DNA from 3 places in the Paracoccus sp. L-17 genome. Region 2 is predicted to be linked to each of the others. Evidence: riboswitches for the same ligand, from Rfam matches in the RefSeq annotation. Region 2 holds a riboswitch; each other region holds the start of a gene.
The links. A riboswitch is a leader RNA that binds a small molecule or an ion and turns the genes downstream of it on or off. The one in region 2 is predicted to bind cobalamin.
Positions count from the first base shown of each region.

Region 1 (10,626 bases), on a different contig from region 2:
GGCTCGCTGGGGCTGGATTTGCTGATGAAGGAAACCGATTTCAGCCGGGGCGGCATCAACCCCTATCTGGCCGGATATTGATGCAGGGCTTTCGCGCCCTGCCCTCGGTCGATCAGCTTCTGCAATCGGAAACCGGACTGGGGCTGATCGCGGAACATGGCCGCGCCATGGTGACGCGGACCGCCCGCGCGCGGCTTGATCTGGCCCGTGCCGCGATCCGGCAGGGCGCCGATGGCGCGGTCGAGGCGGCCCGCCTGCCGCATCTGCTGGCCGCCGATCTGGCCGCGGCGGCGCAATCCGGCCTGCGCCCGATCCTGAACCTGACCGGCACGATCCTGCATACCAATCTGGGCCGCGCCATCCTTGCCCCCGAGGCGATCGAGGCCGGCGCGACGGCCATGGCCGCGCCGGTGGCGCTGGAATTCGATCTGCGCAGCGGCGGTCGCGGCCAGCGCGACGATCACCTGCGCGATCTTCTGTGCGAGCTGACCGGGGCCGATGATGCCACCATCGTCAACAACAACGCCGCCGCCGTCCTGATCGCGCTGAACACGCTGGCCCGGGACCGCGAGGCCATCGTCTCGCGCGGCGAACTGATCGAGATCGGCGGCGCCTTCCGGATGCCTGACATCATGGGCCGCGCGGGCGCCTGTCTGGTCGAGGTCGGCACCACCAACCGCACCCATACCCGCGACTACGAGGATGCGATCACGCCACGAACCGGCGTCATCATGAAGGTCCATACCTCGAACTACCGGATCGAGGGCTTCACCGCCGAGGTTCCGGGCCCGCAGCTTGCGCGGATCGCCACCCGTTCGGCGGTGCCGCTGCTGAACGATCTGGGCGCCGGCTCGCTGGTCGACCTGTCCCGCTGGGGCCTGCGGCGCGAGCCGACCGTGGCCGAGGCGGTGGCCGATGGGGCGGATCTTGTCACCTTCTCGGGGGACAAGCTGCTGGGCGGGCCGCAGGCAGGCTTCATCGTCGGCCGGCGCGACCTGATCGCACGGATCAACCGGAATCCGCTGAAGCGCGCCCTGCGACTGGACAAGATCCGCATCGCGGCGATGCAGGCCACCTTGCGGCTTTATCGCGACCCAGACCGGCTGATGGAGCGATTGCCGGTGCTGCGGTTTCTGGCCCGCCCGCAATCCGAGATCGCAGCACAGGCGCAAAGGCTGGCCCCGCAAGTGGCGGTCCTGCTGGCTCCGCTGGGATACGAGGCGGAGGTTTGCGCGTGCAGCAGCCAGATCGGGTCGGGCGCACTGCCGGTCGATACGATCGCTTCGGCCGGGCTGCGGCTGACCGGCGCGGGCGGCGATGCGCCGGACCGGCTTTCGGCCCGGCTGCGCGCCCTGCCCCGACCCGTCATCGGCCATATCCACGATGGCGCGATGGTGCTGGACCTGCGCTGTCTCGAGGATGACGACACGCTGCTGACGGCGCTGGCCGCGCTATGATCGTCGGGACCGCTGGCCACATCGACCACGGCAAGACGGCGCTGGTGAAGGCGCTGACCGGCACCGATGCCGACCGGCTGGCCGAGGAAAAGGCGCGCGGCATCACCATCGACCTGGGTTTCGCCTATACCGACCTGAGCGGCGGCGCGATCACCGGCTTTGTCGATGTGCCGGGGCACGAAAAGCTGATCCACACCATGCTGGCCGGGGCCGGCGGGATCGACCTCGCGCTGCTGGTCGTCGCCGCCGATGATGGCGTCATGCCGCAGACGCGCGAACATCTGGCGATCCTCGATCTTCTGGGCATCACGCGCGGGATCGTCGCCCTGACCAAGGCCGATCTGGCCGATGACGCACGCCGCGTGGAACTCCGCGCCCAGATCCGCGCGACGCTGGCGCCGACCGGACTGGCCAACGCCGCCATAGTCCCGGTCTCGTCCCTGACCGGCGAGGGGATTGCGCCGCTGCGCCGTCTGCTGATCGAGGCCGAGGCCGCCACCGCGCCACGGCGGGACGACGCCCCGTTCCGGCTGGCCGTGGATCGAAGCTTCACCCTTGCGGGTGTCGGCACCGTCGTCACCGGCACGGTCATCAGCGGGCGCGTCGATATCGGCGATCCGGTCACGATCAGCCCGCGGGGCCTGGCGGCGCGGGTGCGTGGCATCCACAGCCAGAACCGGCCCGCCGAGACAGGATCGGCCGGACAACGCTGCGCACTGAACCTGTCGGGCGAGGGGATCGGGAAAGATGCCGTCGCTCGCGGAGACATGATCCTGTCACCACCGCTTCACGCCCCAACCGACCGCATCGACGCCTGGCTGGATGTGATGGCGAACGAACCGAAATCCATCGGAAACTGGTTTCCCGCCCGCCTGCACACCCACGCGGCCGAGGCCGGCGCGCGGATCGTGCCATTGTCGGAACCGATTCCGCCCGGCGCCAGCGGCCCGGTCCAGATCGTGCTGGATCGCCCGGTCGCCGCCGCGATCGGGGACCGCTTCATCCTGCGCGACGTTTCGGCCAGCCGGTCGCTTGGCGGCGGTGTCTTCCTGGACCTGCGTCCGCCGGCCCGCAAAAGGCGCGCAGCGGCAAGGCTGGCGCTGATCGAGGCTGCGCGCGACCGGAATGACGGCGCCGCCCTTGCCGCGATGCTGGCCGTCGCGCCGGTCGATCTGCCGGTCTTCACGCGGGATCGGGCCCTCTCGATTCCGGACGCGCAGAACGCGATCCGAACCGCGGGCGCGGTCATCCTGGGCGATCTGGCCCTGTCGCACGATCACCTGGACGGGCTGCGGACGCAGTTGCAACAGGCGTTGGCCCGATTTCACGAACAGAACCCCGACATGGCGGGCCTGGGCCGCGAAAAACTGCGCCTGGCGCTGACGCCGCGCCTGCCCAAGCCCGAATTCCTGTCCTTTCTGCGCGACGAGGCCGGGGCCGGGCGCGCGGTCATGGACGGTGCCTTTCTGCGCCTGCCCGGTCACGAGGTTCGCCTGTCGCCCGAGGATGAGGCGCTGTGGCTGCGCATCGTCCCGGCCCTGACAGGCGATGGCCGTTTCCGCCCGCCGCGCGTCCGCGATTTCGCGACCGAGACGGGTGTGGAGGAACGCGAGGTGCGGCGGGTGCTGAAGCTGACGCAGAAGCTGGGGCGCACCGACCAGATCGCGCATGACCATTTCTTCGCCCGCACCGTCACTGCCGAAATGGTGGCTATCGCGGTCGATGTCGCGGCGAAGACCGAAGACGGCTGGTTCGGCGCCCCTGCCTTCCGCGACAGGATGGGTAACGGACGCAAGGTCGCCATCGAGATCCTGGATTTTCTGGATCGCCTTGGGGTCACCTTGCGCCGCGGCGATTTGCGTCGCATCAATCCCCACAGGGTGGATCTGTTCGGCACGGCGGAACAGCGCGATGGAAGGGAATCGTCCCCGGTGGGGCGGCCGGACTTCAAATCCGGTTGGGGCAGCGAGCCTGTCCCGGGTGGGTTCGACTCCCATTCCCTTCCGCCAGAAAAGCGGCGGGGCTGACGCGCGGCTCTGGATTCCGGCTCGAACGGATCGGTCCCGCAGGCCCGGAACCGAAGGCGCGTTGTCCTTGCGCCCCGGCAGGCCGCCCGCATGGCGGTATGGGCCGCGATCCGTGATGCAACCGGCCGCGGAATCGGGTTGCGCAGGCCGCCCCCCGGCCATCGCCCCCCCCCGGCGAAAGTCTGTTTCGGGCGGCCTAATGTCGCAACCGGCGTATCGGGCGGATCTTGCGCAGCTATTCTGCGCCCAGATGTCAGGTGCGGCCGCGGAACTCGAGCCAAGGCCGATAATTGGGAAGCCGGTGAAAATCCGGAACTGCCCCCGCAACGGTAAGGAGCGAACGGCCACGACAAGAGCCACTGGAGTCAAGCCTCCGGGAAGGCGTCGGGTCGGCGGCATGGCCGAAGCCCCAAGTCCGGAAACCAGCCAGACATGACGTCAAACCGCGGGCGGCGGCAGAGGCGATCCTGCGTCGCGCCATCTCATCGGCGCGGGGCCGATCCCGTCTGCCGCGCCCCTCAGCACATCGCCGGAGATGTCCGGCAACGGAGAAAGAGGCCATGACCGCAGAGGCCAAAGCACGCGACCTGCTGAACCGGCGCGAACCGAATCATTCGCTGGAACGGGCGTTCTATACGGATGCCGATCTTCATGCGATCGATCTGGAACAGATTTTCTATCGCGACTGGTTGTATGCCGCACCGTCCTGCGCGCTACCCAAGGCGGGAAGCTATGTCACCCATCAGGTCGGCGCCTACCGGCTGATGATCGTGCGCGGCGCGGACAGGGTGATCCGGGCGTTCCACAATACCTGCCGGCATCGCGGCTCGATCATCTGCAAGGGCGCTTCGGGCCACGTGCCGAAACTGGTCTGCCCCTATCATCAATGGACCTACGAACTGGACGGCCGCCTGATCTGGGCGCGGGACATGGGGCCGGATTTCGATGCCACGAAACACGGGTTGAAGGCGATCCATTGCCGCGAAGTGTCGGGGCTGGTCTATCTGTGCCTGGCCGAGGAGGCCCCGGATTTCGACGCCTTCGCCGCCATGGCCCAGCCCTATCTGGCGTCGCACGATCTGGATCAGGCCAAGATCGCCCATCAATCGACCATCATCGAGAACGGCAACTGGAAGCTGGTCTGGGAAAACAACCGCGAATGTTATCATTGCGGCGGCAACCACCCGGCCCTGTGCCGCACCTTCCCCGACGATCCGGTGATCAGCGGAATCGAGGAAGGCGGCCCCCCGCCCCATCTTCAGGCGCATTTCCGGCGTTGCGAGGCGGCCGGAATGCCCGCGCAGTTCCGCATCGCGGAGAGCGGACAATACCGCTTTGCCCGGATGCCGCTGAAGGTCGGGGCAAAAAGCTATACCATGACCGGCGATCCGGCCGTGAGACGCCGGCTGGGTCGGGTGCCCTTCGACGACGCGGGCGCGCTGCTGAAATTCCACTATCCGACGACGTGGAACCATTTCCTGCCCGATCACTCGATCACATTCCGGGTGACCCCGCTCGGTCCGCAGCAGACCGAGGTCCAGACGACCTGGCTGGTCGACAAGGACGCCGTCGAGGGCGTTGATTACGACCTGAAGACCCTGACCGAGGTCTGGGTGGCCACCAATGACGAGGATCGCCGCGTGGTCGAGGACAACCAGCTTGGCATCAATTCGCCCGCCTATCGCCCCGGACCCTATTCCGCGGTGCAGGAGGGCGGCGTGATCCAGTTCGTGGACTGGTATTGCGAGACGCTGGGCAATCGTATCCAGCCGGTGCGGGTGGCCGCCGAATGAGAATGCCGCAGCCCGAAATCTCGCATCCGGTGCTGGTCTGGGACGGGGCCGAGATGCTTGAATGCGTCACCGTCACACCCGAGGCGCCCAACGTGGCCAGCTTCTGTTTCCAGTCGCCGACGGGTGCGATCTTTTCCTTCGTGCCGGGCCAGTTCCTGACGCTGGAACTGCCGCTGCCAAAGGGGACGCTTCACCGGACCTTCACCATCTCGTCCTCGCCTTCGCGGCCGATGTCGATCTCGGTCACGGTCAAGGCGCAACCTGGCAGTCTTGGCACGCGCTGGATGCTGGACCATCTGAAACCGGGAATGCGGATCAGGGCCACCAGACCGGCCGGGCGCTTTTCCAGCCACCACCATCCGTCCGAGAAATACCTGTTCATCTCGGCCGGGTCGGGGATCACGCCGATGATGTCGATGACGACCTGGATGTTCGATCTGGGCCGGCCCGCCGACGTGGTTTTCGTCAATTGCGCCAGGCGCCCCTCCGACATCATCTTCCGCCGCCGGCTGGAACACATGGCCAGCCGTTTTCCGGAAATCAGCCTGCGATTCGTCGTCGAGGAAACCGACCGCTTTCAGCCCTGGACCGGCTATCAGGGCATGTTCAACCAGTTGATGCTGGGCCTGATGGCGCCGGATTACCTGACACGAGAGGTGTTCTGCTGCGGCCCCGAACCCTTCATGCAGGCGGTGCGCGACGCGCTGGCGGGGCTGGGCTTCGACATGGCGCGCTATCATCAGGAAAGCTTCCACCCCTCGCTGGCCGAGGAAGCCCTGGACCCGGTCCTTGGCGATGTCGTGCCCGATCAGGCCGCCGAGGCCGAGATCGCCTTTGCTTTGGCCGGCGTCAGCCGGACCTGCTCGGAAACCGACACGATCCTTGCGACCGCGCGGTCCGCCGGGCTGAACATCCCCTCGGGCTGCACCTTCGGGGTCTGCGGCACCTGCCGGATCCGGAAGTTGTCCGGCCAGGTCCACATGGTCCACAATGGCGGCATCACCGACGAGGATATCGAGGCGGGTTACGTGCTGGCCTGCTGCTCGCACCCGATCGGCAAGGTCGAGGTCGAGGTCTGAGGGGACCCGCGCCCGTGTGACCCAGGGCCTTAGATCGAGGTCAGCAGGATGCTTGTCTCGCTGTTGCGGACGCCCTGGATCATGCGGACCTCGCGCAGAACGCGGTCGAATTCGACCAGGTTTTCCACCGCGATCTCGGCGACCAGATCCCATTTTCCGCTGGTCGTATGGATCCGGCGCAATTGCGGCAGGCCGCGCAATCTGCTGATGACATGTGTCGTCGTGCGGCCCTCGACCTCGATCATCATTACCGCGCGCACCGCGTTTCCCTCGCCGTCCTCGCGAACCCGCGCGGTGAAGCCAAGCAGCGTGCCCGAGGCCAGCAAACGATCCAGCCGCGACTGCACCGTGCCGCGTGACAGCCCCATGATCTGGGCCAGCTTCGACACCGGCGCCCGGCCGTCATGGCGCAGCAGACCGATCAGCCGCCGGTCGTGGTCGTCGAGGCTCTGTCTGGCATCGTCTTGGATGGACACAAGATGTCATCCTGCGCAATATCAGGTCGCAAAATGCATAGCCGACCCGCAAGATTCCGGCAAGTTCGCCCTGTTGCATGCAGACTGCGCCGTGGAGAATGGCGAAATCTGACCGAAAGGATGAACCATGCCCGTCCCGAAACCATCGGATCTGGCCTATGTGCCCTTTGTCAGCGTCGAGAACATGATGCGGCTGATCCATTGCATCGGCCTGTCCCGGATGCTGGAGGGCCTTGCGACCTATATCGAGGATGATTTTCGCCGCTGGCAGGATTTCGACAAGACCCCGCGCGTCGCGGCCCATTCCGAGGATGGCGTGATCGAGTTGATGCCGACCTCGGACGGGCAGACCTATGGCTTCAAATATGTGAATGGCCATCCCAAGAACACGCGAGACGGACGCCAGACCGTCACCGCCTTCGGCCTGCTGGCCGATGTCGGCAACGGCTATCCGGTCCTGCTGACGGAAATGACCATCCTGACCGCCCTGCGGACGGCGGCGACCTCGGCGCTGGTGGCGAAATATCTGGCGCCCGCCGGGGCCGACACGATGGCGATGATCGGCAATGGCGCCCAATCCGAATTTCAGGCGCTGGCGATGCAGGCCCTGTGCGGGATTACCCGGCTTCGGCTGTACGACATCGACCCGAAGGCGACCGCCAAGACGATGCGCAACCTGGCCGGACAAGGTTTCGACCTGTCCGCCTGCAAAACCCCGCAGGAGGCGGTCGAGGGCGCACAGATCATCACCACCTGCACCGCCGACAAGCAATATGCGACGATCCTGTCCGACAACATGGTCGGCGCCGGGGTCCACATCAACGCCATCGGCGGCGACTGCCCAGGCAAGACCGAATTGCATCCCGACATCCTGTCGCGCGCCGATGTCTTCGTCGAATACCCGCCGCAGACCCGCATCGAGGGCGAAATCCAGCAGATGCCGCAGACCTTTCCCGTGACCGAATTCTGGCAGGTCGTCGTTGGACAGGCCCAAGGGCGCCGCGATGCGCGCCAGATCACCCTGTTCGACGGGGTGGGCTTTGCGATCGAGGATTTCTCGGCCCTGCGCTATGTCCGCGACCAGCTTGGCCGGACCGGATTGTTCGAGCGGCTCGACCTTCTGGCCGATCCCGACGATCCGCGCGATCTGTTCGGGATGGTGCTGCGCGCCGCGGATCCGGACGCCCGTAATCGCGCCGGGCAGAAGATGCCGCCCGCAGGCGACGGATCCGCGACGCGATCCTGAACGGCATCGACGGCCGCGCCGGCGCTGCCATGCCCGGATCGCAGGGCCGCGAGGGCGGTTTGCGGCCGGGTTGATCCGCGGCAATCCGGATCGGAACACTTGCAAGATCGCCTGCGTTGCGACAATCCTGTCTTTGCAAGGAGATGAGCCGGGAAGCATGGAAACCACGATCCAGATTCTTCTTCTGACGGCTCTGTCCCTCGGCGCCGTGATGGCGCTGCAGCAATTGGGCGGTCTGTCCGACGCACCCGGGGTCACCGCACCGCAGGCCGCACCGTTCATCGGCGGTGCCGCGCCGGGCACCCATGCCTGGCAACGATTCCACGTTCGCTATTATACCATGACGCTGCTCTTCGTCGCCTTCGAGATGGAGATGATGTTCATGTATCCCTGGGCCGTCGTCTTCGTCGAGGAGGGCATCAAGGCCCTGGTCGAAATGGGGATGTTCCTTGCCATTCTGACCATCGGCATCATCTATGGCTGGCGTGAGGGAATCTTTGCATGGGAATGAGCTGGGCCCGCGCCTTCGCGGCCTCGGGGCCGCCACCGGTCTTCGCCGCGATCGGTGCGGGCGGGTTGCAGCGGGCCGAGGAATTGCACGGGACGTTGCGGCTGCAGCGTTCGCCCCGGCAGGCGGCGATTCTGCTTGTGCTTGGCGAAATCGCGCCCGATCTTCTTCCCTTCCTGCAGCGGCTCCACGACCATTTGCCGCACCCCCGCGCGACAATCTGGCACCGGGCGACGCCGCCAGGGGACTGGACCGACCCGGTGCAGGCAACGGCGGACGGGCTGGAGCGGACGCTGACCGATCTCTGGCGATCGATTCTTTCCGGGGACCGCGCGTCCGAGCCCGATTTCCTGCCTGACAAGCCCCCGAACGAATGGCGCGGCGTCGGTCCGCATGGTCAGGGCGGCAAGGGCATGATGGGCGGCACGCCCTATGGCCGCCCGATGGCGATGACCGACGACGATCTGCGCGACGGGCTGAGCCTGGATGCCTATTCCGCGCCGTTCGGTCCTTTCCTGCCCATGCTGCCGCCCGGCCTGATCCTCGATCTGACTTTGCAGGGCGATGTCATCCAGTCGGCCACGGCGACCCGCCCCCCCTGCCCGCAGCCCGGATCGGACGATCGCCCCGGAGATGCGATCGCCCGACTGATGCGGGTGATGGACATGCCGGCCCTGGCGCTGCGGCGCACCCGCGATGGCCTGCCGCCAGCCATGGGCATCGCGATGCTGCGACGCGCGATCCCGGACGGTCTGGGCCGGGCCAGGGACGGCACCGACGTACGCGACCGGCTGGACCGGTGGCGCGACAAGGACGCGCCGCAAGCCGACGATGGCACCCGGCTGTCCGACCTTCTGCCCGGCCTCGAATGGCACGAGGCGATGATCGTGCTCAACAGCTTCCAGCCGGATCGAATCCGTGCGATCTGCGCGCGGTCGGGGCCGGAGGGCGGTGACGAAGACGACAAGGACGGGAACAGGGACGCCCCTGCTCACGCGCCGCCGGATCACGGCGGACACCAGCATCACGACATGACCGGACCGGCCGCATGAGCCTGATTGTCGGTCTTCCCGCCCTGCTGGCACTGTTGTTGATCGGCCTGTGGGCCGCGGCGGCGCTGGATACCGCGATCGGGCGGCTGATCGTCGGCCGCCCGGTCGGCATGGCCGCGACGGACCCGCTGCGGGCCGTGGTCGCCGACTATCTTCGCCAGCGCACCGATACCGAGGCACCCGACCATCTGAACTGGCTTCTGGCGCCGGGTTATTATTTTCTGCTTGCGGTGGTCGGCCTGGCGCTGGTTCCCTTCGCCCCGGACCAATCCCTCATCGCGCTGGATACCAGTGTGGTGCTGTGGGGCGCGGCCGAGGCCGTTGTCGTCGTCGCGGTCTTTCTGCACGGCTGGTCGCCCAACGCGCCGTTTCCGCTGATCGGCGCCTATCGCTATGTCGCGATCGGTCTGCCGGTGATGCTGCTGTCGATGTTCGTTCTGATCGCGGCGTCGATACCGGCCCAGTCGCTTGACCTGCGCGCGGTGGTCGAATCGCAGCGCGGCCTGTGGAACGTGATCCGCCAGCCGCTGGGATTGCCGTTGTTTCTGGCGGTGGTGATGTCACTGACGCTGCGGGGGCCGTTCGACTATGCCGACAGCGCCGATCTGGCCGGCGGCACCTCGGCCGAGGATGGTGGACCGCGCTGGATTGCCTGGCAGACGGCGCGCGCGGCGATGCTGGTCGCGGCATGCGCGATCGCGGCGACGGCGTTCCTCGGCGGCTATCTTGGGCCGGTCCTGCCGGGCTGGCTCTGGCTTTCGCTCAAGACGCTGGCGGTGATGGTGGCGGTGGTCCTGCTGACGCATCTTGTCCCGCGGATGCCGGTGGCGCGGATGCTGACGCTGATCTGGATCGTGCTGCTGCCGATTGCGTTCCTCGACTTGCTGATCGCCGGGCTGGGGGCGCTGTGATGACGATGACCGACGTGGCATTCTACCTGCTTTCGGGATTTGCGATCTGGACCGGCTGGCGCGTCTTTCGCGTCGAT
Region 1 covers NZ_JBSXNM010000031.1:5,937-16,562, reverse strand. Annotated here, with positions in the region: gene fdhE (formate dehydrogenase accessory protein FdhE) at 1-81, shown strand, start outside; gene selA (L-seryl-tRNA(Sec) selenium transferase) at 81-1,457, shown strand; partial or broken gene selB (selenocysteine-specific translation elongation factor) at 1,454-3,310, shown strand; tRNA gene AC13CR_RS05600 (tRNA-Sec) at 3,371-3,466, shown strand; cobalamin riboswitch at 3,723-3,929, shown strand; gene AC13CR_RS05595 (aromatic ring-hydroxylating oxygenase subunit alpha) at 4,045-5,277, shown strand; gene AC13CR_RS05590 (FAD-binding oxidoreductase) at 5,274-6,356, shown strand; gene AC13CR_RS05585 (Lrp/AsnC family transcriptional regulator) at 6,386-6,832, opposite strand; gene AC13CR_RS05580 (ornithine cyclodeaminase) at 6,960-8,078, shown strand; gene AC13CR_RS05575 (NADH-quinone oxidoreductase subunit A) at 8,236-8,589, shown strand; gene AC13CR_RS05570 (hypothetical protein) at 8,580-9,638, shown strand; gene AC13CR_RS05565 (NADH-quinone oxidoreductase subunit H) at 9,635-10,549, shown strand; gene AC13CR_RS05560 (NADH-quinone oxidoreductase subunit J family protein) at 10,555-10,626, shown strand, end outside.
Region 1: it holds a riboswitch for cobalamin, as region 2 does, so the genes downstream of both, AC13CR_RS05595 (aromatic ring-hydroxylating oxygenase subunit alpha) here and nrdH (glutaredoxin-like protein NrdH) in region 2, are expected to answer to the same signal.

Region 2 (10,626 bases):
GCGACAAGGATGTTGGGAAAGGATTTGTCGTCGCGCAGCAGCACGTTGTAGCGCGGTTTCAACTGCTTGATGAGGTTCTGTTCCAGCAGCAGCGCCTCGGTCTCGGTGCGCGTGGTCAGGAACATCATCGAATGGGTGTCGCGGATCATCCGCGCGATCCGCCCCGAATGACCCGAGGGGCGGGCATAGTTCGAGACACGCGCCTTCAGGTCGCGCGCCTTGCCGACATACAGGACTGCGCCCTGCCCATCCAGCATCCGGTAGACGCCGGGACTGGAATCAAGCGTGCGAAGATAATCCTGGATCAGAACGTGGCCGGTTTTCTGGCTCATGGCGTAAAGAAAGTGATTCCGTCACCCGGCTGCAAGTTTCAATCGGCGATTGCAAGGGCGAACCCGTCCACCATTCCTGTGGATAAGGCTGTGAGTGGAGGCGGCGCCAGCAGGCGTCGGACCAGCATTTATTGCAGTTTGGTAACTTTGCCGAAAGTTTGGGCAGCGGATGGGGGCATTGAAAAACAACGATATTTTCTTTTGACTGCGATCGAAACCCGAAACATTGTGAGTTTTCGGGCGGTTCGCCCAAGATTTGAAGGCAAGGTGCACAAATGGACCGGTGTGGCGCATTCAGCCGGCCTGGACATCGGGCGTCTGCCAGGCCAGATGTTGGCCGCCATCCACGCAGATCAGTTGTCCCGTGACCGCCTTCGCATCGAGAAGATAGCCCAGAGCGGCGACGATATCGTCAGGTTCGGCCCCTCGCCGCAGGATCGTGGCATCGCGCTGAGCCGCGAATTCGGTCGCGGACTGATGCGCCCCGACCAGGGTCGGGCCGGGGCCGATGGCGTTCACGCGGATATGCGGCGAAAGCGCCTGCGCGGCGGTGCGGGTCAGCGCCCACAATCCGGCCTTCGACAGTGAATAGGTCATGAAATCGGGCGTGGGCTTCAGCACCCGCTGATCGACCATGTTGACGATCAGCGCCTGCGCCACGGGCTCGCCGCGGTCGTCGGGAAGGGCGGCCGGGGCCTGCGCGGCGAAAGCCTGGATCAACTGGAACGGCGCCCGCAGGTTCGATCCCAGATGTCGGTCCCAACCTGCCATCGTGGCGCTGTGGATGGTGTCGTGCCGGAAGATCGAGGCATTGTTGACCAGCACCGCAAGCGGCCCCATCGCGGCCGCAATCCGCGGAATCAGATCGGCGGCCGCGTCCGGATCCAGCAGATCGGCGCCGAAACAGCGCGCCTCGACGCCGAAGGCGCGGGCCCGGGATGCGGTGTCACGGGCCTCGTCTTCCGAACGGTTGTAGTGGATCGCGACATCATGGCCGCGGCTTGCCAGCGACAGCGCCATGGAACGGCCCAGACGCCGCGCGGCGCCGGTGATCAGCGCGACGCTCATAGCAGGATCACGACATATGCGGCATAGGCCGCCAGAAAGCCCGCGCCGACAAGCCTGCCGATCGGGATGGCGCGGAACAGGAACGGTCCCATCAGCAAGGCTGCGGCCAGCATCACCCACAGATCGAGCTGCAGCATCTGCGCCGGAACCGGCAGCGGCTTCACCAGCGCGGTGATTCCGAGGATCGCGAGAATGTTGAACAGGTTCGAACCGACGACATTGCCAAGCGCCATGTCCGCGCGCCCGCGCATCGCCGCGGCGACCGAAGCCGACAATTCCGGCAGCGAGGTGCCGATGGCAACCAGCGTCAGGCCGATCACCGCCTCGCTGATGCCGAAAAGCCGTGCGATATCGCCCGCGCCGCCGACCAGCAGATGCGCGCCCGCCGGCAGCGCGATCAGCCCGCCCACCAGCCACAGCACGATCCGGCGCCAGCGCGCGCCCGGCTCGACGCCCTCCAGATCTTCCGCCTTTTCGGTCGATCCCGCGCTGAGCTGGCGCCAAAGCACCAGGATCAGCGCAATCAGCAGCACGGCCCCCTCGATCCGGCCGATCTCGCCGGTGAAGGCCAGCACGATCAGCAACAGGGACGCGCCGATCATCATCGTCCAGCTTTCGCGCAGATCGTGGCCGCGGGTCGGAATGCCCGAGATCAGCGCCGCCGCCCCGAGGATCACCAGCACGTTGGCGATGTTCGAGCCCACGACATTGCCCATCGCGATATCGGTCGATCCGCCAAGCGCCGCCGAGAGCGACACGATCAGTTCGGGGGCCGAGGTGCCGAAGGCCACGACGGTCAGGCCCACGACCAGCGGCGTGATCCCCAGCCGCAGCGCAAGGTTGACCGCCCCCTTGACCAGCAGGTCGCCGCCGAGGACCAGCAGTGCCAGCCCGCCCAGAACCAGAGCGATGTCAACGATCACGAGGCTTGATCCCGAGCAACCTGAACAGGAATTTGCGAAAGCCCGGCCCGCTGACCAGCGCCAGCGCCATCATGACCAGCAGAAACACGATGACCAGCTTGACCATCAGCCGCCGGTCCCGAAACGCTGGAACGCCGCCGTTTCCGCGGCCGCGTCGAAAACCGCTTCGGCCGACAGGCCCAGGCGGCGGAACAGCGATTGTTTCGGCGTGTGGACGGAAAAGCGGGTCTTGTCGCCGAACAGCGCCTTCATCTTGGGCACCAGATGCGCGATCCCGTCAGCCAGGCCCAGATCGACCGCCTCGCGCCCGGCCCAGAATTCACCGGTGAACAGATCGCGCCCATCGGCCAGTTTCGAGCCGCGCCGTGCGGTGACATGGGCCTTGAACGCCGCGTGAATCGGCTCCAGCACCTTGTGCAGACGGGCGACATCCTCGGGCTTTTCCGGGCGGAACGGGTCCAGGGTCGATTTCGATTGGCCCGCGGTGTGCACGCGACGCTCGATCCCCCAGCGGTCGATCAGATCGTGAAAGCCGAACCCGGCAGAGATCACGCCGATCGAGCCAAGGACCGAGCTGTCATCGGCCCAGATCCGGTCGCCCGCGCAGGCCAGCCAATATCCGCCCGAGGCCGCGACATCCTCGACGAAGGCATGGACCGGGGTTCCGGTTTCCTCCGACAGACGCCGGATGCGCGCGGCGATCAGCGATGATTGCACCGGCGAGCCACCGGGCGAATTGATGGACAGGGCCACCGCGACCGGCTTGCCCTTGCGAAAGGCGCGTTCGATCACCGGGGCAAGCGCCGCGTCGTTCAGGCCGCCGCCGCCGCGCCCGGCCATGCCGATGGCGCCGTGCAGGCGAACGACCGAAACGCGCGGTCCGCGATGGATCAGGCGGCTGAGAAACGGAACATGCATGAGGCCCGACATAATGGCGCCGCGTTCCCGCCACAAGCGGCAGGATCAGGACAGCGTGTCGCGGATGGTCTGGCCGGGCATGAAGGTCGGGACCATCTCGACGATGCGGTTTTCGGGCAGGGCATCCTTGCCGGCGACCAGCCTGGCGGCGCGGCGCCCGATTTCGACCCGTCTCGCATCGGTCGTGGTCAGCCTGACCGGCAGCCCATCCAGCAGATCGACGCCATTGAAGCCGGCCAGCCCGATCCGATTGGGGATGTCGTAATTCCGGTCCAGGCAGTAAAGCAGGCCGCCCGCGCCGATCATGTCGTTGGAATAATAAAGGAAATCCAGATTCGGCGCGCGGGTCAGGATCCGTTCGGTCAGTTCACGCCCCTTCAGCAGCGACGATCCGCCCTGATAATATTCCCGCGCCTCCAGCGGAACGCCCGCCGCCGCCAGCCCCTCTTCGAAACCGACCAGCCTTTTGCGGGCGCGGTGATCCTCGGGCATGTGGGTGCCCACGAAACCGATCCGGCGATAGCCCGCGGCCACGATCCGCCGGGCCATTTCCCGGCCTGCGCGCTTGTGCGAGATGCCGACGATCGTGTCGATGCCGTCGCCGTCGGTATCCATGATCTCGACCACCGGGATGCCGGAACTGGTCAGCATGGCACGTGCCGCGGCGCTGTGTTCCAGCCCCGCGAGGATCACGCCCGAGGGCCGCCAGGACAGCATGTCGTAGAGCACCATTTCCTCGCGCGCGGGCGAATAATTGGTCACCCCGATCACGGGTTGCAGTCCGGTATCGTCAAGCTCGGCCGAGATGCCGCCCAGCACATCGGGAAAGACGAGGTTCGACAGCGACGGGATGACCACCGCGACCAGATTGACGCGCTGGCTGGCCAGCCCGCCGGCAATCTTGTTGGGCACGTATCCCAGCGTCTTCGCGGCGGTCAGCACCTTTTCGCGCGTCGCGGCGGAAACGTCGCCGCGATTGCGCAGCACCCGGCTGACCGTCATCTCCGAGACCCCCGATGCCTCGGACACGTCGCGCAGGGTCAGGGGGCGTCGTGGGCGAAGGGTCGTCATGGCGGCGCTGTTCCGGGCGACAGGGATGATCGGGAATGTTAGCGGACGACTCGTGCCCCGACAACCTTGCCAAGGCGCCCTCATGCGGTCAAAAGGGCTGCACGGCGGCCCCGTGGCTCAACTGGATAGAGCAGCCCCCTCCTAAGGGGCAGGTTGCAGGTTCGAATCCTGCCGGGGTCACCAGCGATTTCCGACAGGTTTCAGCCCTGCCCCCAATCCAGCACGACCTTGCCGGATTCGCCCGATCGCATCGCCGCGAACCCGGTCTCGAAATCGTCGATCGGCAGGCGGTGGGTGATCAGCGGCGCAAGATCCAAGCCGGCCTGGACCAGCCCGATCATCTTGTACCAGGTCTCGTACATCTCGCGGCCATAGATGCCTTTCAGGTTCAGCATCTTGAAGATCACCTTGTTCCAGTCGATCTCGAACCCGGTCGGCGCGATGCCCAGGATCGCGATCTTGCCGCCATTGTTCATCACGTCGATCATCTGCCGGAAGGCCGGGGCCGCGCCCGACATTTCCAGGCCGATATCGAATCCCTCGGTCATGCCCAGCCCGGCCATCACCTTGCGCAGATCCTCGCGGGACGGGTCGATCGCCTGATCCAGCCCCATCCTGCGGGCAAGATCCAGCCGGGATGGATTGATGTCGGTGATGACGACCTTGCGGGCGCCCGCCCGCCGCGCCACCAGCGCCCCCATGATCCCGATCGGGCCCGCGCCCGTGACCAGCACGTCCTCGCCCACGCAATCGAAGCTGAGCGCGGTGTGAACGGCATTGCCGAATGGGTCGAAGATCGCCGCGATCTCGTCGGGGATGTCGTCGGGTATCGGCACCACGTTGCTTTCGGGCAGGCACAGATATTCGGCGAAGGATCCCGCCCGCTGCACGCCCACCCCCAGCGTGTTGCGACACAGATGCCCGCGTCCGGCGCGGCAATTGCGGCAGGCCCCGCAGGTGATGTGCCCCTCTCCCGAAACGCGCTGGCCGGGGCGGAAGCCTGTCACCGCGCTGCCGGTATCGGCGATCACGCCGGAAAATTCATGGCCGGTGACCAGCGGCACGGGAACGGTCTGCGCCGCCCAGGCATCCCAGTTCCAGATATGCACGTCGGTGCCGCAGATCGCGCTTTTGCCGACGCGGATCAGCACCTCGCCGGGACCGGGTTCGGGGACCGGCACCTGTTCCATCCACAATCCCGGTTCGGGCCGCGCCTTGACCAGCGCCTTCATCATGTTGCTCATCGGATCACCTTCAGGTCGCGGCCGGTCGCGATGAAGGCCGCGATGGCCCGGTCCAGGTCCGCCTTGCCGTGGGCAGCCGACATCTGGGTGCGGATGCGCGCCTGCCCGCGCGGCACGACGGGAAACGAGAAGGCGGTGACATAGACCCCGCGGCGCATCATCGCCGCCGCGAATTCGCCCGCCAGATGCGCCTCGCCCAGCATGACCGGGATGATCGGATGGCCGGCCCCGGCCAGCGTGAACCCGGCCGCCCCCATCTCGGCCCGGAAACGTTCGGCGTTGCCGTTCAGGCGCGCGCGCAGATCCTCGCCCGCCTCGATCAGATCCAGTGCCGTCAGCGAGGCCCCCGCAATCACCGGCGCCAGCGTGTTCGAAAACAGATAGGGCCGAGAGCGTTGCCGCAACATCTGGATCACCGGCGCAGGCCCCGCGACATAGCCGCCCGAAGCGCCGCCAAGCGCCTTGCCCAGCGTGCCGGTCAGGATCGCCACCCGGTCCGCGACCCCGTGCAGCGCCGGCGTGCCGCGCCCGCCGGGCCCGGTCAGCCCGACCGCGTGGCTGTCATCGACCACGACCGTTGCGTCATGGCGTTCGGCCAGATCGCAGATCGCGGGCAGATCGGCGATCACGCCATCCATCGAAAACACGCCGTCGGTGACGATCACCCGGTTGCGGGCATCGCCGGCCTCGATCAGCCGCGCTTCCAGTCCGGCCATGTCGTTGTTGGCATAGCGCAGCCGGCGCGCCTTGCACAGCCGGACCCCGTCGATGATCGAGGCATGGTTCAGCGCGTCCGAGATGATCGCGTCCTCGGGCCCGAGGATCGTCTCGAACAGGCCGGTATTGGCGTCGAAACACGAGGAATAGAGGATCGCGTCCTCGGCCCCCAGAAAAGCCGCGATGCGCGATTCCAGTGCCTTGTGTTCCTCTTGCGTGCCACAGATGAAGCGGACCGAGGCCATGCCGTAGCCATAGCGGTCCAGCGCCGCATGGCCGGCGGCGATCAACTCGGGATGGTCGGCCAGGCCCAGGTAATTGTTGGCGCAGAAATTCAGCACGGTGCGGCCGGCCCCGACCTCGATCCGGCCCGACTGCATCGAGGTGATGACGCGCTCGTCCTTGAAAAGCCCGTCCTTGCGGATCTGGTCCAGTTCGGCGGTCAGACGATCGGTCAGGGTCATGTCGCGCTTCCTTCGGCCAAGGCGCCGTTCTGCGCCCGGTGATCCGGGCATTGTCGTGCGGATGCCTAGCGCGAAAAGTCGAGATTTGCCATATAGGCCGGAATTGCCGAAAGCCCGGCGACGCCGCGGCCTGATCGCTGCCCCGGAGGTCAGGAATTTATTTTCCATCGGATCCACACAAGATATTGACGCCCCGGCCCCGGACATGGCTAAGTGATGTGGCTATGGTGTCCCTGACTCGCGTCAGGGGTGAAAAGGGAAGCCGGTGAAAGTCCTGCGCTGCCCCCGCAACTGTAAGCGGCCTGCACGGCTGATGATGCCACTGGAGCGATCCGGGAAGGCCAGTCGGGCGAAAGCCGCAAGCCAGGAGACCTGCCATGGCGACGACAACGACACCGGACGGTGGGTCCGGCGGCGTAGGTCCGGCCATGCGCCCTGCCTGCCCGTCACTCTCGGTCCGGAAAACAGGAACAGAGGGCAAGACCATGACCATCACCGTTTATTCCAAACCCGCCTGCGTGCAATGCACCGCCACGACCCGCGCGCTGGATGCGCGGGGGCTGGATTACAGCGTCATCGACCTGACCGAGGACGAGGATGCGATGCAGCGCGTTACCGCACTTGGCTATCGTCAAGCGCCGGTGGTGATCGCGGGCGAGGATCACTGGGCGGGCTTCCGGCCCGACATGATCGGCCGCCTGTCCTGAGGCGCAGGTGGCCGGGCTGGTCTATTATTCCTCGGCCTCGGGCAATACCGCGCGGTTCGTTGCCGGGCTGGGGCTGGCGGCGGAACGTATCCCGATCCGTCCGGACAGCGACATGCCCGCCCCGGCCCGGCCCTATGTCCTGATCTGCCCGACTTTCGCGGATGGCGAGGGGCGGGGCGCGGTGCCCAGGCAGGTGATCCGCTTTCTGAACGATCCGGGCCGCCGCGCGGGCCTGCGCGGCGTCATCGGCGCGGGCAATCGCAATTTCGGCGCAACATTCGCCCTGGCGGCCCGCGTCATCTCGGAGAAATGCCAGGTTCCGGTGCTGTATCGATTCGAGCTGGCGGGAACCGAAACCGATCTGATCCGCGTCCGCGCGGGGCTGGACAACATCATGGGACTGGAATGCTTGACACCGTAAAACCCGATCTCGACTATCATGCGCTGAACGCGATGCTGAATCTGTATGACGCGGACGGGCGGATCCGGTTCGAGGCCGACCGCATGGCCGCGCGGCAATATTTCCTGCAGCATGTGAACCAGAACACGGTCTTCTTTCATTCGCTGGACGAAAAGCTGGGCTATCTGGTCGATGAGGGCTATTACGAAGCCGCCGTGCTGGACCGGTATTCCCGCGATTTCCAGCGCGCGATCTGGGACGCCGCCTATGCGCGCAAGTTCCGCTTTCCGACCTTTCTGGGCGCGTTGAAATACTACACCAGCTACACGCTGAAGACCCGCGACGGGCAGCGCTATCTGGAACGCTACGAGGATCGCGTGGTGATGGTCGCGCTGACCCTGGCGCGGGGGGACGAGGCGCTGGCCATGCGCTTCATGGACGAAATGCTGTCAGGCCGGTTCCAGCCCGCCACGCCGACTTTCCTGAACGCCGGCAAGGCGTCGCGGGGCGAGCTGATCTCGTGTTTTCTGCTGCGGGTCGAGGACAACATGGAATCCATCGGCCGCGCGATCAATTCCTCGCTGCAACTCAGCAAGCGCGGCGGCGGCGTGGCGCTGATGCTGACCAATATCCGCGAATCCGGCGCGCCGATCAAGGGCATCGAGAACCAGTCCTCGGGCATCATTCCGGTGATGAAGCTGCTGGAGGACAGTTTCAGCTATGCCAACCAGCTTGGCGCGCGGCAGGGCGCGGGCGCGGTCTATCTGAACGCGCATCACCCCGACATCCTGCGCTTCCTGGACACCAAACGCGAAAATGCGGATGAGAAGATCCGCATCAAGACGCTGTCCCTGGGCGTGGTGATCCCCGACATCACATTCGATCTGGCCAAGCGCAACGAGGATATGTATCTGTTCTCTCCCCACGACATCCAGCGGGTCTATGGCGTGCCCTTCTCGGACATTCCGGTGACGCAGAAATATACCGAGATGGTGGACGACAGGCGCATCCGAAAGACAAAGATCAACGCCCGCGAATTCTTTCAGACGCTGGCCGAGATCCAGTTCGAGAGCGGCTATCCCTATATCATGTTCGAGGACAGCGTGAACCGCGCCAACCCCATCCACGGGCGCATCACCATGTCCAATCTGTGCAGCGAGATCCTGCAGGTGAACGAGGCGTCGCAGTTCAACGAGGATCTGTCCTACGCGCATCTGGGAACCGACATTTCCTGCAACCTGGGCAGCCTGAATATCGCCAAAACGATGGACGGCCCCGATTTCGGCGGCACCGTCGAGGCCGCAATCCGCGCGCTGACCGCGGTCAGCGAGATGTCGGCCATCGACGCCGTGCCCTCGATCCGGCGCGGCAATGACGAGGCCCATGCCGTCGGTCTGGGCCAGATGAACCTGCACGGGTATCTGGCGCGCGAGCATATCCACTATGGCAGTCCCGAAGGGATCGAGTTCACCAGTGTCTATTTCGCCGCGATTGCCTATCACGCGATCCGGGCCTCGAACCTGCTGGCGCGGGAAAAGGCTGCCACGTTCCGCGATTTCGACAAGTCCAGCTATGCCGACGGGTCGTTCTTCGACAAATATACCGGCCGCGACTGGCTGCCCGTCCTGCCCGAGGTGACGCGGCTATTCGCCGACATCACCCTGCCCACGCGTGCGGATTGGGCGGCGCTGAAGGCCCGGGTGATGGAACACGGGCTCTATAACCGCAATCTTCAGGCAGTTCCGCCCACCGGCTCGATCAGCTATATCAACAACGCCACCTCATCGATCCATCCGATCGTCTCGAAGATCGAGATCCGCAAGGAAGGCAAGATCGGCCGCGTCTATTACCCGGCCGCCTACATGTCGAACGAGAATCTCGACTTCTATCGCGACGCCTATGAAATCGGACCCATGGCGATCATCGACACCTATGCGGCGGCGACCGAACATGTCGATCAGGGCCTGTCGCTGACCCTGTTCTTCCCCGCCGAGGCGACGACGCGCGACATCAACCGCGCCCAGATCCACGCCTGGAAGAAGGGGATCAAGACGATCTACTACATCAGGCTGCGGCAGGCCGCGCTGGAAGGAACCGAGGTCGAGGGATGCGTGTCCTGCACCCTCTAGGCCGCGCTGTCCCGCGGATATCCGACGAACAAACCAGGAAAGGGTCTTTCGCCATGAAGGATCAGACGATCACGCCGGTGCAGCGCGCGGTGAACTGGAACCGGCTTCAGGACGACAAGGATCTGGAGGTCTGGAACCGGCTGACGATGAATTTCTGGCTGCCCGAAAAGGTGCCGCTGTCCAACGATGTGCAAGGCTGGGCCACGCTGCGTCCCGAGGAACGGCAACTGACCATCCGCGTCTTCACCGGGCTGACCCTGCTGGACACGGTGCAGAACAGCATCGGCGCCCCCGCGATGATGGCCGATGCGATCACCCCGCACGAAGAGGCGGTCCTGTCCAACATCGCCTTCATGGAGGCGGTTCACGCGCGGTCCTATTCCTCGATCTTCTCGACCCTGTGTTCGACCAGGGAGGTGGACGAAGCCTTCCGCTGGTCCGAAGACAATCCCCAGCTTCAGCGCAAGGCGCGGTTGGTGCTGGATGAATACGCGGCCGGCTCGGATCCGCTGCGGCGCAAGATCGCCAGCGTGTTTCTGGAAAGTTTCCTGTTCTATTCCGGCTTCTATCTGCCGATGTACTGGTCCAGCCGCGCCAAGCTGACCAATACCGCCGACCTGATCCGCCTGATCATCCGCGACGAGGCCGTGCAT
Region 2 covers NZ_JBSXNM010000044.1:276,893-287,518, forward strand. Annotated here, with positions in the region: gene uvrC (excinuclease ABC subunit UvrC) at 1-332, opposite strand, end outside; gene AC13CR_RS15720 (SDR family oxidoreductase) at 627-1,400, opposite strand; gene AC13CR_RS15725 (calcium/sodium antiporter) at 1,397-2,323, opposite strand; gene AC13CR_RS15730 (S49 family peptidase) at 2,429-3,241, opposite strand; gene AC13CR_RS15735 (LacI family DNA-binding transcriptional regulator) at 3,287-4,312, opposite strand; tRNA gene AC13CR_RS15740 (tRNA-Arg) at 4,419-4,495, shown strand; gene tdh (L-threonine 3-dehydrogenase) at 4,513-5,544, opposite strand; gene AC13CR_RS15750 (glycine C-acetyltransferase) at 5,553-6,737, opposite strand; cobalamin riboswitch at 6,946-7,131, shown strand; gene nrdH (glutaredoxin-like protein NrdH) at 7,223-7,444, shown strand; gene nrdI (class Ib ribonucleoside-diphosphate reductase assembly flavoprotein NrdI) at 7,452-7,865, shown strand; gene nrdE (class 1b ribonucleoside-diphosphate reductase subunit alpha) at 7,850-9,973, shown strand; gene nrdF (class 1b ribonucleoside-diphosphate reductase subunit beta) at 10,027-10,626, shown strand, end outside.

Region 3 (10,626 bases), on a different contig from region 2:
GAAGGGGATCAGATCCAGCGCGGCCTCCATCAGCGTGGATTTTCCGGCACCGTTGGGGCCGATCAGCCCGACCACCTCGCCCTCTTGCAAGGTCAGGTCGATGCCGCGCAGCACCGGGCGATTGCGACGGGTGACGGCAAGGTTCGCAAGCGCCAGCAGCATCAGACGCGCCCCCCGCTGCGGGTTTTCCAGATCAGGTGCAGGAACAGCGGCGCACCGACGATGGCGGTCAGGACGCCCAGTTTCAGATCGCGTTCGGGCAGGATCAGACGCACCGCGACATCGGCCGCCAGCAGCAGGATCGCCCCGCCAAGCGCCGAGGCCGCCAGCAGGACCGAGGGGCGCGCGCCGACCCAGGGCCGCATGACGTGGGGAACGACAAGGCCGACGAAACCGATCGCGCCCGCCACCGCCGTGGCCGGACCGACGATCAGCGCGACGCCCGCGATCATCCGCCAGCGCAGCCACGGAGGCGAGACGCCCATCGCCGCCGCCGCGCCTTCGCCAAGGGTCAGCGCATCCAGCGGCCGCCCCGCCGACAGGATCAGCGCCGCGCCCAGCAGCATGGGCGGCAGGACCAGCCAGACATGCACCATCGAGCGATCGGCCAGCGATCCCATCAGCCAGAACACGATCTCGTTGGCGGCGTAGGGATTGGGCGACAGGTTCAAAACCAGCGCCGTGCCCGCCCCCGCCAGCGCCGAGATGGCGACGCCGGCAAGGATCAGCGTCACCGAACCTCCGCGCGGCCCGGCCAGCGCCACCAGCAGGCCGACGCCCATGGCCGCTCCGGCCAGCGCCACCAGCGGCAGCGCCAGCGGGGCAGATAGCGACAGCCCGGTCTGGATCGCGATCACCGCGCCAAGTGCCGCCATGCCCGACACGCCGATCAACCCCGGCTCGGCCAGCGGGTTGCGCAGATAGCCTTGCAGGGCCGCGCCCGTCAGCCCGAGTCCGCTGCCGATCAGCAGCCCCAGCATGGCCCGCGGCAGGCGGATTTCGCGCATCACGATGGGCGCCGGGCCTTCGCCGCCGAACATCAGCGCCGACAGGCCGCGCCACGCGCCCAGCCCCGCCGGACCGGTCAGCAGCGAAACCAGGAAAAGCGCGGTGGCGAGAACAGCGAGGATGACGAAAAGAGGCTTCATTCCAACCCTTCGACGGCGCGCAGGATGAAAGGCGTGCCACAGACCCAGTCGCGATCGGTGACATCGGCTCTGCGATCCGTCGCCTCGGACAGCGCGGGATGGTCCAGGATGGCCTCGCTTCGTGATCTTCCCGGCCATCGCGCGCCCGTGATGAGGCGGTCGGGCTGCGACATGACCAACAACTCCAGCGGCAGCGGCGCGGTATTCTCGATGCCGTAATCGCTGGCGATGTTGCGATACCCCGCTGCGTCCAGGATCTCGCCCGCCAGCGTGCCGCGACCCGAGGTGAAGCCATTCGCATAATACAGGGCGGCGCGGTCGCGGCCCGGAGCACGGCGCAGCGCGGCGAGGCGGGCGTCGAAATCCGCGATCACGGTTCGGGCGCGGGATTCGCGTCCCAGCAGCGCGCCGATCCCGGCGATCTCGTCGCGAATGGCGGCGATGCTTTCGGCGGGGTCGCGGACCTCGACCCGGATTCCCAGCCGGCGCAGCATGGAGACCGTCGCCGAGGATGCGAACTGGCCCGCGATGACCAGGTCCGGGCGCATCAGATAGATTTCCTCGGCCCGGCCATAATTCACGTCATAGGCCTGCGCCGCGTCCGCCATCGGCGACATGCGCGGATCCTGCGCCAGATCGCTGACCGAAATCAGCTGGCCCGGCGCGGCCAGCAACATCGCAACCTGGTCGGTGCACAGATTCATCGATACCACCCGCCGCGGCGCTGCCACGGCGGGCAGAGCCGCAACCAGAAGCGCCGCAGCCGCGCATATCAGGTCAGAAATCCGCACGCAGCCCAACATAGACGGCCCGGTCGGACGTGCCATAGCCCTGGTTCTGCTGATATTCGCGGTCGAGCACATTCTCGACCCGCAGATAGACGTCGGCACCATTCGGCAGCGGATGGCTGGCGGTCAGATCCAGCGTCGCGAAGCTGGCCATGTCGCGCGGGCGATCGGCCTCGACATGCAGGGACATTCCGGCCCTGGTGCCGGCGGCGACTTCGGTCTCGGCGCCAAGGTTCAGAACGTGGCGGGGTGCCTCGGCCCAATCTGTCGTGGCAGCGTTGTCGGTATAGGTATAGGAACCCCGAATCGCGGTGGCCGCGCCGATGGCCCAGCGACCATCCAGTTCGATCCCGCGCCGACGCGACTGGCCCTGGACCTGTGCATAGCAACCGAAAAGCTGGCCGCATGCTGTGGCATCGGCATCGAAGCCGATCAGGTTCTCGGCCTGAAGCCAAAAGGCGGTGGCGCGCAGATAGCTGTCATCGCCCCAGCGTTTCTCGACCCCGATCTCGGCGGTGCGGCTTTCCTCTCGATCCAGCCCGGCATCGCCGTAGGGGCCGAACAACTCATAGAGCGAGGGCGCACGAAAGCCGGTTCCGATGGCGGCGCGGACCAGCAGGTCCGGCCGTGCCCGCCAGACGGCCGAGACCCGGCCCGAGGTGAAGCCGCCAAAGCGCGAATGATCGTCACGACGCAGCGAGGCGCTGAGATCGATATCGCTGCCGATCGGGGCGTCAACTTCGGCAAAGACCCCGCTGATGCGGCTGTCGCCCATGCCATCGGCCTTCTCTTTCTCGGTATCGGCGCCAAGGATCGCGCGTGCGCCGGTCGTGCCCAGGTCGGTCGCGCCCTGCCATGACACCTTGGTGCGGGACCCGATGAAGGGCGTTTCGACGCCGTTCGACCAGCTTCTCCGGTCGATCCGATAGCGGGTCAGGGCAAGGCTTTGATCGATGGATCCGGTCGTGACCTCGGCGAAGGCGCGCAGGCCGTAGGATTTGCGGGTGGTGTATTCGTCGCCCGGCGTGCCGGTCATGTCGCCGCCGAATTCGTCGAATTCGGCGCGGCTCTTGTCCCAGAAGCCGTTGATGCCGACCTTGCCGCCATTTTGCAGCTCTCGCGCGGCATAGAAGGACAGGCGCGATGCGTTGTAGCTGTCGGTCTCGAAGTTGCCGTCGTTTTCGTCGCGGGCGGAAAATCCCTGGCTGGTCACGCGGCTGGCGGTGAAGGCCAGGTCCGTGCCGTCACGGCGCAGAGCCGCGCCGTAGCTTGCGGCGAAGGTCTGGTATTGGCCGGCCTCGATGGCGAAATTCTGGCGCAATCCGTCCTCGGTCGGGCGCAGGGTGTCGATCGACAACACGCCGGCGATGGCGCGCGATCCGTAAAGCGCCGATTGCGTGCCGCGCAGCAATTCGATCCGGCCGACGCCGGCCGTGATCAGTCCGCCGATATCGAAATAGGGCTGGCCCGCCGCCGGGTCCGAAACGTCGATTCCGTCGATCAGGACCGGCGTATATTCGGGCGGTGCGCCGCGCACCTGAAGCGCGCCGGTCGTGCCCAGCGGCCCGGACTGGCGGATCGCCACGCCGGGCAGTTCGGCGATGCTGTCGGCGATCGGCTGGGCGGTGCGATCGGCCAGCGCGGCCGCACCGATTACCGAAACCGAACTGCCAGAGCGACCGATTTCGGTCTGCTCGCGATTGGCGGTCAGGGTGATTTCCGGCAATACATACGGCGTCTGCTGGCCAAGGGCGGGGGGGGCGGCGGCGATTGCGGCCAGGATGGCTAGGCGTTTCATGATGTCCCTTCCGGGTCGCCCGGACGGATGCCGGGGCGGGATGCGGTCTGTCCGGAAGGGCTTTCCGGACGGCGAACATCACCACAACGGACGATCCGTCAAGCACATGCGCCCCGCATGTCCTTGGGGTGATCGCCTGGGCAGGTCTCCTGGCTTGCGGGTCAAGGCTTGGCCGGGCCTTCCCATCCGCGAATTCGGCGGACAGTGGCATTCTCCGGCCTCGCTCTCCGCTGACAGTTGCGGGGGCAGCCGCGGAATTGCACCGCGTTCCCTTTTCACCGGGCGCGAACCCGGAACCGAGGCAGCCCGGGGCATAGCCGATCGGGCCGTCGCGGCGCAAGGAATTTCGCCTCAGGCGGGCAGCGAGGCGACCCACTCGGGCACGATCCGCGAGGCCGGGCCCAGAATCTGGCGGTCGAAGTCCGGAGCATTGGCGCCGGCTTCCAGGTTGAGGGCGACGCATTCCGCGCCCATCCGGGCGGCGTGCCGGGCGAAACCGGCGGCCGGATAGACATTTCCCGACGTTCCGATGGCTGCGAAAAGGTCGCTATGCGCCAAAGCCTGCCAGATCCGCTGCATGTGACAGGGGATCTCGCCGAACCAGACGATGTCGGGTCGGGTCCGCCTTGCCCCGCAGCCGGGGCAGCCGTCCTCGGATGTCATCGTCATCGGCGCATCCCAGCACGCCCCGCAGGCGGCACAGCGCGCGCGGCTCAGGCGGCCATGCATGTGGATCACATCGGCGCAGCCGCCGCGTTCGTGAAGATCTTCCACATTCTGCGTCACCAATGTCACGTCATGGTTCCGCGACAGCCGGGCCAGGGCCCGATGGGCAGCATTGGGCTGCGCGCCGGCTGCCTTCTGCCGTCGTTCATTGTAGAAGCGATGGACCAGCGCCGGGTCGCGGGCAAAACCCCCCGGTGTCGCCACATCCTCGATCCGGTGCCGTTCCCACAATCCCGTGCCGGCGCGGAAGGTGGCCAGGCCGCTTTCAGCGGAAATGCCCGCGCCGGTCAGGACCGTGATCCGCATGCGTCAGCGGCAAAGGGCCTCGGCCCTGCCGGCGAAACGCTTGTAGCGCGCCCAGAACGCGTTGTCGGCATCGCGTTTCGACATCCGCACGGCCTGCGCCTGATTCGGATCGCGGAAGAACGCGGCCGCGCGGCGCTGGTCTGAACGCGACAGGGTCTGGTCCGCGACCTGCTGGATGCAGCCGCAAAGCGGCGCGTTGCCGCGGGCGCGGTCGGATCGCACACAGGCGGTGTCGATAGGGCCGGACATGGCAAGCGGCGCTGTCATCATCACGGCGGATGCCGCGATCGCGATGCGGTTGAGCATGGAACTGTCTCCTCGGTTTCCTGATCCTCATGAAAGCGGGCATGGCCGGTTTTTCCCGATCTGGAATGCCCTTTCTGCACCACCAGACATAGCAAAAAGCTCATTCGGGCTCAATCACCGGGACGTGAGGAATTGTTGCGCTGACAGCGCGGCCTCATCAATATCTTGTGTCGTGGTCCCGATCCGGAGCGACCGGACAATTCGCTGCGGTTTGACTTTGCGCGCGCTGCATGGTTCCGCTGCGCTGCCGGACGGAGGATGACATGATCGAGGCAATCGGGCTGGATGCGGATGATACGCTATGGGAGAACGAGACCTTCTTTCGCGTCACCGAGGCCGAATTCGCATCGCTTCTGGCGGATCATGCCGAGATCGACGACATCGCGGGCAGGCTCTATGAGGTCGAATGCGCGAATCTTGAACGATACGGTTTCGGCATCAAGGGCTTCGTGCTGTCGATGGTGCAGACCGCGATCGAACTGACCGACGGGCGGATCGACGGCCAGGCCATCGGTCGCATCCTTGAACTGGGACGGGACATGCTGGCCCATCCGGTCGAGCTGATCGAGGGAGTCGAGGCTGCGCTGGACGCGCTGTCGGGGCGGCGCCTGGTGCTGATCACCAAGGGGGATCTGATCGATCAGGAACGCAAGATCGCCGCCTCGGGCCTTGCCGGACGTTTCGCGGCGATCGAGATTCTGGCCGAAAAGACGCCCGCGGCCTATGCCCGCGTCCTGGACCGTCTCGGCATCGCCTCGGGCGGTTTCGTGATGGCGGGCAATTCGATGAAAAGCGATGTCCTGCCGGTGATTTCACTGGGCGGACATGGCGTCTTCATTCCACACCAGATGACCTGGGCCGCCGAACATGCCGACCCGGGCCCGGATCCGCGCCTGCATCATCTGGACAGGATCGCGGATCTGCCTGACCTGATCACGCAGATCGAGGCGGTGCCATGAGCGTCAATGCCCGGGCGGCCCTGCTGATGACGCTGGCGATGGCGGGCTTTGCCTTCGAGGACGCGCTGCTGAAATTCCTGTCCTCGGATCTGTCGATCGGACAGCTTCTGCTGCTGCTGGGCTTTGGCGGCATGGTCGCCTTCGGCGCCTGGGTTGCCCTGGGCCCCGAGGGACTGCGCTGGCGCGATCTGTTCCATCCCGGCGTATTGCTGCGCAATCTTTGCGAGGCGATCTGCGGCGTCTTCTTCCTGACCGCCATTTCGATCGGCGATCTGGCCATCGCCTCGGCCATCCTGCAGGCGCTGCCTTTGCTGATGACGCTGGGCGCGGCGCTGATCCTGGGCGAAAAAGTCGGTTGGCGCCGCTGGGCTTCCATCGGTGCGGGGTTCCTGGGCGTGCTGATGATCGTGCGGCCGGGAACGGATGCGTTTCAGCCGGGATCGGTGCTGGCCCTGGTCGCGGTGCTGTTTCTTGCGGTGCGCGATCTGGTCACGCGACGGCTGCCTGCCTCCATCGGGTCGGGGCTGCTGACGGCCTCGGCCTTCGGGTCGATGTCGCTGGCCGGGGCCGCGCTGGTCGTCGTCGGAGGACAGCCGCTGATCGCGCCCGACCCCGCACAATGGGGCCTGATGGCGGCCTCGCTGATCTTCGGGCTGTTCGGCTATCTGACCATGGTGATCGCGACCCGGATCGGAGAGATCGGCGCGATCGCACCCTTCCGCTATTCCCGGCTGGTCTTCGCCATCATCCTGGGATTGCTGGTCTTTGCCGAACGCCCCGATGGCTGGATGCTGACGGGGGCTGCCATTATTGCCGTCGCGGGCGGCTATACGATGTGGCGCGAGGCGCGGCTGAATCGCGCCGCGCGCCGGATCCCCGCCGGCAGCGTCGCGCGGCCAGGCTGAAAGACGGGAAACCGGGGCGGCGGCAGCCTCGCCAGCGGCCTTGCGAAATCCTCTTTTCGCGGGCATGACGCCCCTGTATAGCCGCGCCATGACCAAGCTGTCCCTGATCCGCAATTTCTCGATCGTGGCCCATATCGACCACGGCAAATCCACGCTGGCCGACCGGCTGATCCAGCTGACCGGCACCGTCGCCGAACGCGACATGAAGGCCCAGATGCTGGACGCCATGGATATCGAGCGCGAACGCGGCATCACCATCAAGGCCAATACGGTCCGCATCGCCTATCCGGCGCAGGACGGCCAGACCTATATCCTGAACCTGATCGACACGCCGGGCCATGTCGATTTCGCCTACGAGGTCAGCCGGTCCATGCGCGCCGTCGAAGGATCGCTGCTGGTCGTGGACGCGACCCAGGGGGTCGAGGCGCAGACATTGGCCAATGTCTATCAGGCCATCGACGCCGATCACGAGATCGTCCCGGTCCTGAACAAGATCGACCTGCCCGCCGCCGAGCCCGATCGCGTCAAGGCGCAGATCGAGGACGTGATCGGCATCGACGCCAGCCAGGCGATCCTGATCAGCGCCAAGACCGGCCTCGGCATCCCTGATGTGCTGGAGGCGATCGTGCAGCGCCTGCCCGCGCCGACGGGAGATGCCGACGCGGCCTTGAAGGCGATGCTGGTCGATTCCTGGTATGACAGCTATCTGGGCGTCGTCGTGATGATCCGGGTCATGGACGGCACCATCCGCAAGGGCGATCAGGTCAAGATGATGCAGACCGGCGCCACCTACCGGCTGGACAAGCTGGCGGTGCTGACGCCTGCGATGAAGGACATCGCGGAACTGGGGCCGGGCGAGATCGGCGTTTTCACCGCATCCATCAAGCAGGTTCGCGACACCCGTGTCGGCGATACGATCACGCACGAGAAAAAGCCCGCCGCCACCGCCCTGCCGGGTTTCAAACCCTCGCAACCGGTGGTGTTCTGCGGGCTGTTTCCGGTCGATGCGAACGATTTCGAGGCGCTGCGCGACGCGATCGAGAAACTGGCCCTGAACGACGCCAGCTTCAGCTCCGAAATGGAGACTTCGGCCGCGCTTGGCTTCGGCTTCCGCTGCGGCTTTCTGGGGCTGTTGCACCTGGAGGTGATCCGCGACCGGCTGGAACGCGAATATGATCTGGACCTGATCACCACCGCGCCCAGCGTCGTTTTCCGGCTGCACATGCGCGACGGCGAGATGCGCGAATTGCACAACCCCGCCGACATGCCCGACCTGACCCTGGTCGACCATATCGAGGAGCCGCGCATCAAGGCCACGATCATGGTGCCCGACGATTACCTGGGCGACGTTCTGAAACTGTGCCAGGACCGGCGCGGCATCCAGCTGGATCTGACCTATGCCGGTTCCCGCGCGATGGTCGTCTATGACCTGCCCCTGGCCGAGGTCGTCTTCGACTTCTACGACCGGCTGAAATCGGTGACCAAGGGCTATGCCAGCTTTGACTACCAGATCAGCGAATACCGCGAGGATTTCCTGGTCAAGATGTCGATCCTGGTGAATGACGAGCCGGTGGACGCGCTGTCGATCATGGTCCACCGCGACCGCGCGGAATCGCGCGGCCGGGTCATGGTCGAAAAGCTGAAAGAGCTGATTCCGCGCCACATGTTCAAGATCCCGATCCAGGCCGCCATCGGCAGCCGCGTCATCGCGCGCGAGACCCTGTCGGCCATGCACAAGGACGTGACCGCCAAATGCTACGGCGGCGATGCCACGCGCAAGAAGAAGCTGCTGGAAAAGCAGAAGGCCGGCAAGAAGAAGATGCGCCAGTTCGGGAAAGTGGAAATTCCGCAGACGGCGTTCATTCAGGCGTTGAAGATGGAATAATATTTTAGCAATTAATAAATATATTATATTACTTGAAATTTATTGCCATAGAGTTATTATTTTTATGCGCAAGTTCGCGTAGCTTTAAATTTGTGGAGTTAGTATAATGCCAGAGGAAGTGTATCGCTTCAGCGAGGGGGCTATAGAGGCGGCGACGGGCCGGGCAGCGGAGTTTGGACAAGAGTTTGATGGAAGAAGCCTTCAGGGAAAGCCAGCACAAGACAGTACTTTTTCGATAAGGGCTGAGTGTCTCGACGTAAAAGTCGGAAAGAAGGGCGTTTGCGTTGGATTGCCCTTTGGGCTTGGGGACGTGTGTATCCCAATTCCGGTTGGAATCGATTTGGGTACGGCGGCGAAGGCATGTTTGGATATATACTATAAGACCGTCTTCGGAATCAAATTGCCTGCCGGTGTTGAGGTGACAATTTACGTTGCCGGCCAGCAAGTTGCTAAAGTAAGATTTGGGCTCTAGCTTTAGAACCGCATGAGAAGAGTCTAGTTAGCAAGCTTGGGATCGGGTTTCGCTCCGCATCAATTCGATGCTTCATAAGCAATCGCATCGAAATGACCCTACGGCATAAACACTTGACGTAGGTGAAATTCAATTCTAGAGCCGAATGCGAAAACGGCCCTCCGCGCCAAGGGCACGGAGGGCCGAGGTCTGCTGGATGCGGGCCGGTTACTGCGCAGTGATCGTGGTCATCACCGGCTTTTCGTCCACCCGGATCGGGCCGTCTTCCTTGGCGCCCAGGGAATATTCGAACATGCCGGTCTTGCTGCCGCCCTCATCGCCATGGACCATCAGCATCAGCATGTCGCCCGATGCGACCTCTTCGGTCAGGATCGCGGCCACGTCGGAGGTTTCACCTTCACGAACCGGCGCGTAACCCACGACGGGGCCCGGCTTCATCTCGGAATCGGTGCGGTGGACGACCAGCCAGCCATTGGCGGGTGCCACGACCTTGGCTGCGCTGACAACGCCGTTGGATACAGACTGATCAGAGGCATCGATCATCGGTGACATGTCGGCAGTCTGGGCAAGGGCGGCGCCCCCGGCGAGCATTGCAATTGCGGCGGTGAGAGTAATGGTCTTCATCGTCGTCCTCCTGAGAATTGGACAGCCGTACGCGACTGCTTCACTCAGGAACGGATGGCGACGCGCAAAGTTGCGCAGATCACGGGATGGTCAGACGGATCAGGCCCGTTTTCGCACCAGAGAATTGACCAGGCCTCGCCGCCTGCCTGTTCAGTCCAGCCAAAAAGGCCACACCCTGCGGCAATGGTTGCCGACGGCCGCGCCGACCGAAAGTGAGCCGTCGCGCGGACCCTTTCCGAATTGCGACAGGCCCGCGCCATCGGCCTTTTTCGCCGGGTCCAATGTGAAGACGATGCCGAGCCCGGCCTCGCGCGGCCTGGGCGTGGCACGCCACAGGCGGGTCTTGCCCGAGAGGTTCAGCCGGCGTTCGGCGAAATCGCCCGCAGCGCACCAGTAATCGGTTTCTCGCGCCCAGCTTTCGAATTGGACGGCGATTTCAGTCGGGCCGATCCGGCGCGCATCCATGCCGTTCTGGGCGATGAAAGCCTGCGCCGGCAGCGGCAGGATCAGCAGGGAAAGAAAAGTGATCGCGCGCATCGGAACAACCCCCGTTCTTTCGAGAATAACCGGTTGGGCCGGGGCCGCAAGTCCCCGAGGCGCGCCGTTCGGCCGGCGATGGCTTTCCCTAGAACGCCACGCCGGACCAGAGGCCGATATTGGCGTAGGGCGTGAACTCGCCCGTCCGCACAAGGGCACGGGCCCGATGCGT
Region 3 covers NZ_JBSXNM010000039.1:177,704-188,329, reverse strand. Annotated here, with positions in the region: gene AC13CR_RS11015 (ABC transporter ATP-binding protein) at 1-165, opposite strand, end outside; gene AC13CR_RS11010 (FecCD family ABC transporter permease) at 162-1,148, opposite strand; gene AC13CR_RS11005 (ABC transporter substrate-binding protein) at 1,145-1,852, opposite strand; gene AC13CR_RS11000 (TonB-dependent receptor plug domain-containing protein) at 1,926-3,734, opposite strand; cobalamin riboswitch at 3,857-4,050, opposite strand; gene AC13CR_RS10995 (NAD-dependent deacylase) at 4,086-4,766, opposite strand; gene AC13CR_RS10990 (hypothetical protein) at 4,770-5,072, opposite strand; gene AC13CR_RS10985 (HAD family hydrolase) at 5,336-6,031, shown strand; gene AC13CR_RS10980 (DMT family transporter) at 6,028-6,936, shown strand; gene lepA (translation elongation factor 4) at 7,025-8,821, shown strand; gene AC13CR_RS10970 (hypothetical protein) at 8,928-9,293, shown strand; gene AC13CR_RS10965 (DUF7282 domain-containing protein) at 9,501-9,917, opposite strand; gene AC13CR_RS10960 (hypothetical protein) at 10,068-10,454, opposite strand; gene rbsD (D-ribose pyranase) at 10,543-10,626, opposite strand, start outside.
Region 3: it holds a riboswitch for cobalamin, as region 2 does, so the genes downstream of both, AC13CR_RS11000 (TonB-dependent receptor plug domain-containing protein) here and nrdH (glutaredoxin-like protein NrdH) in region 2, are expected to answer to the same signal.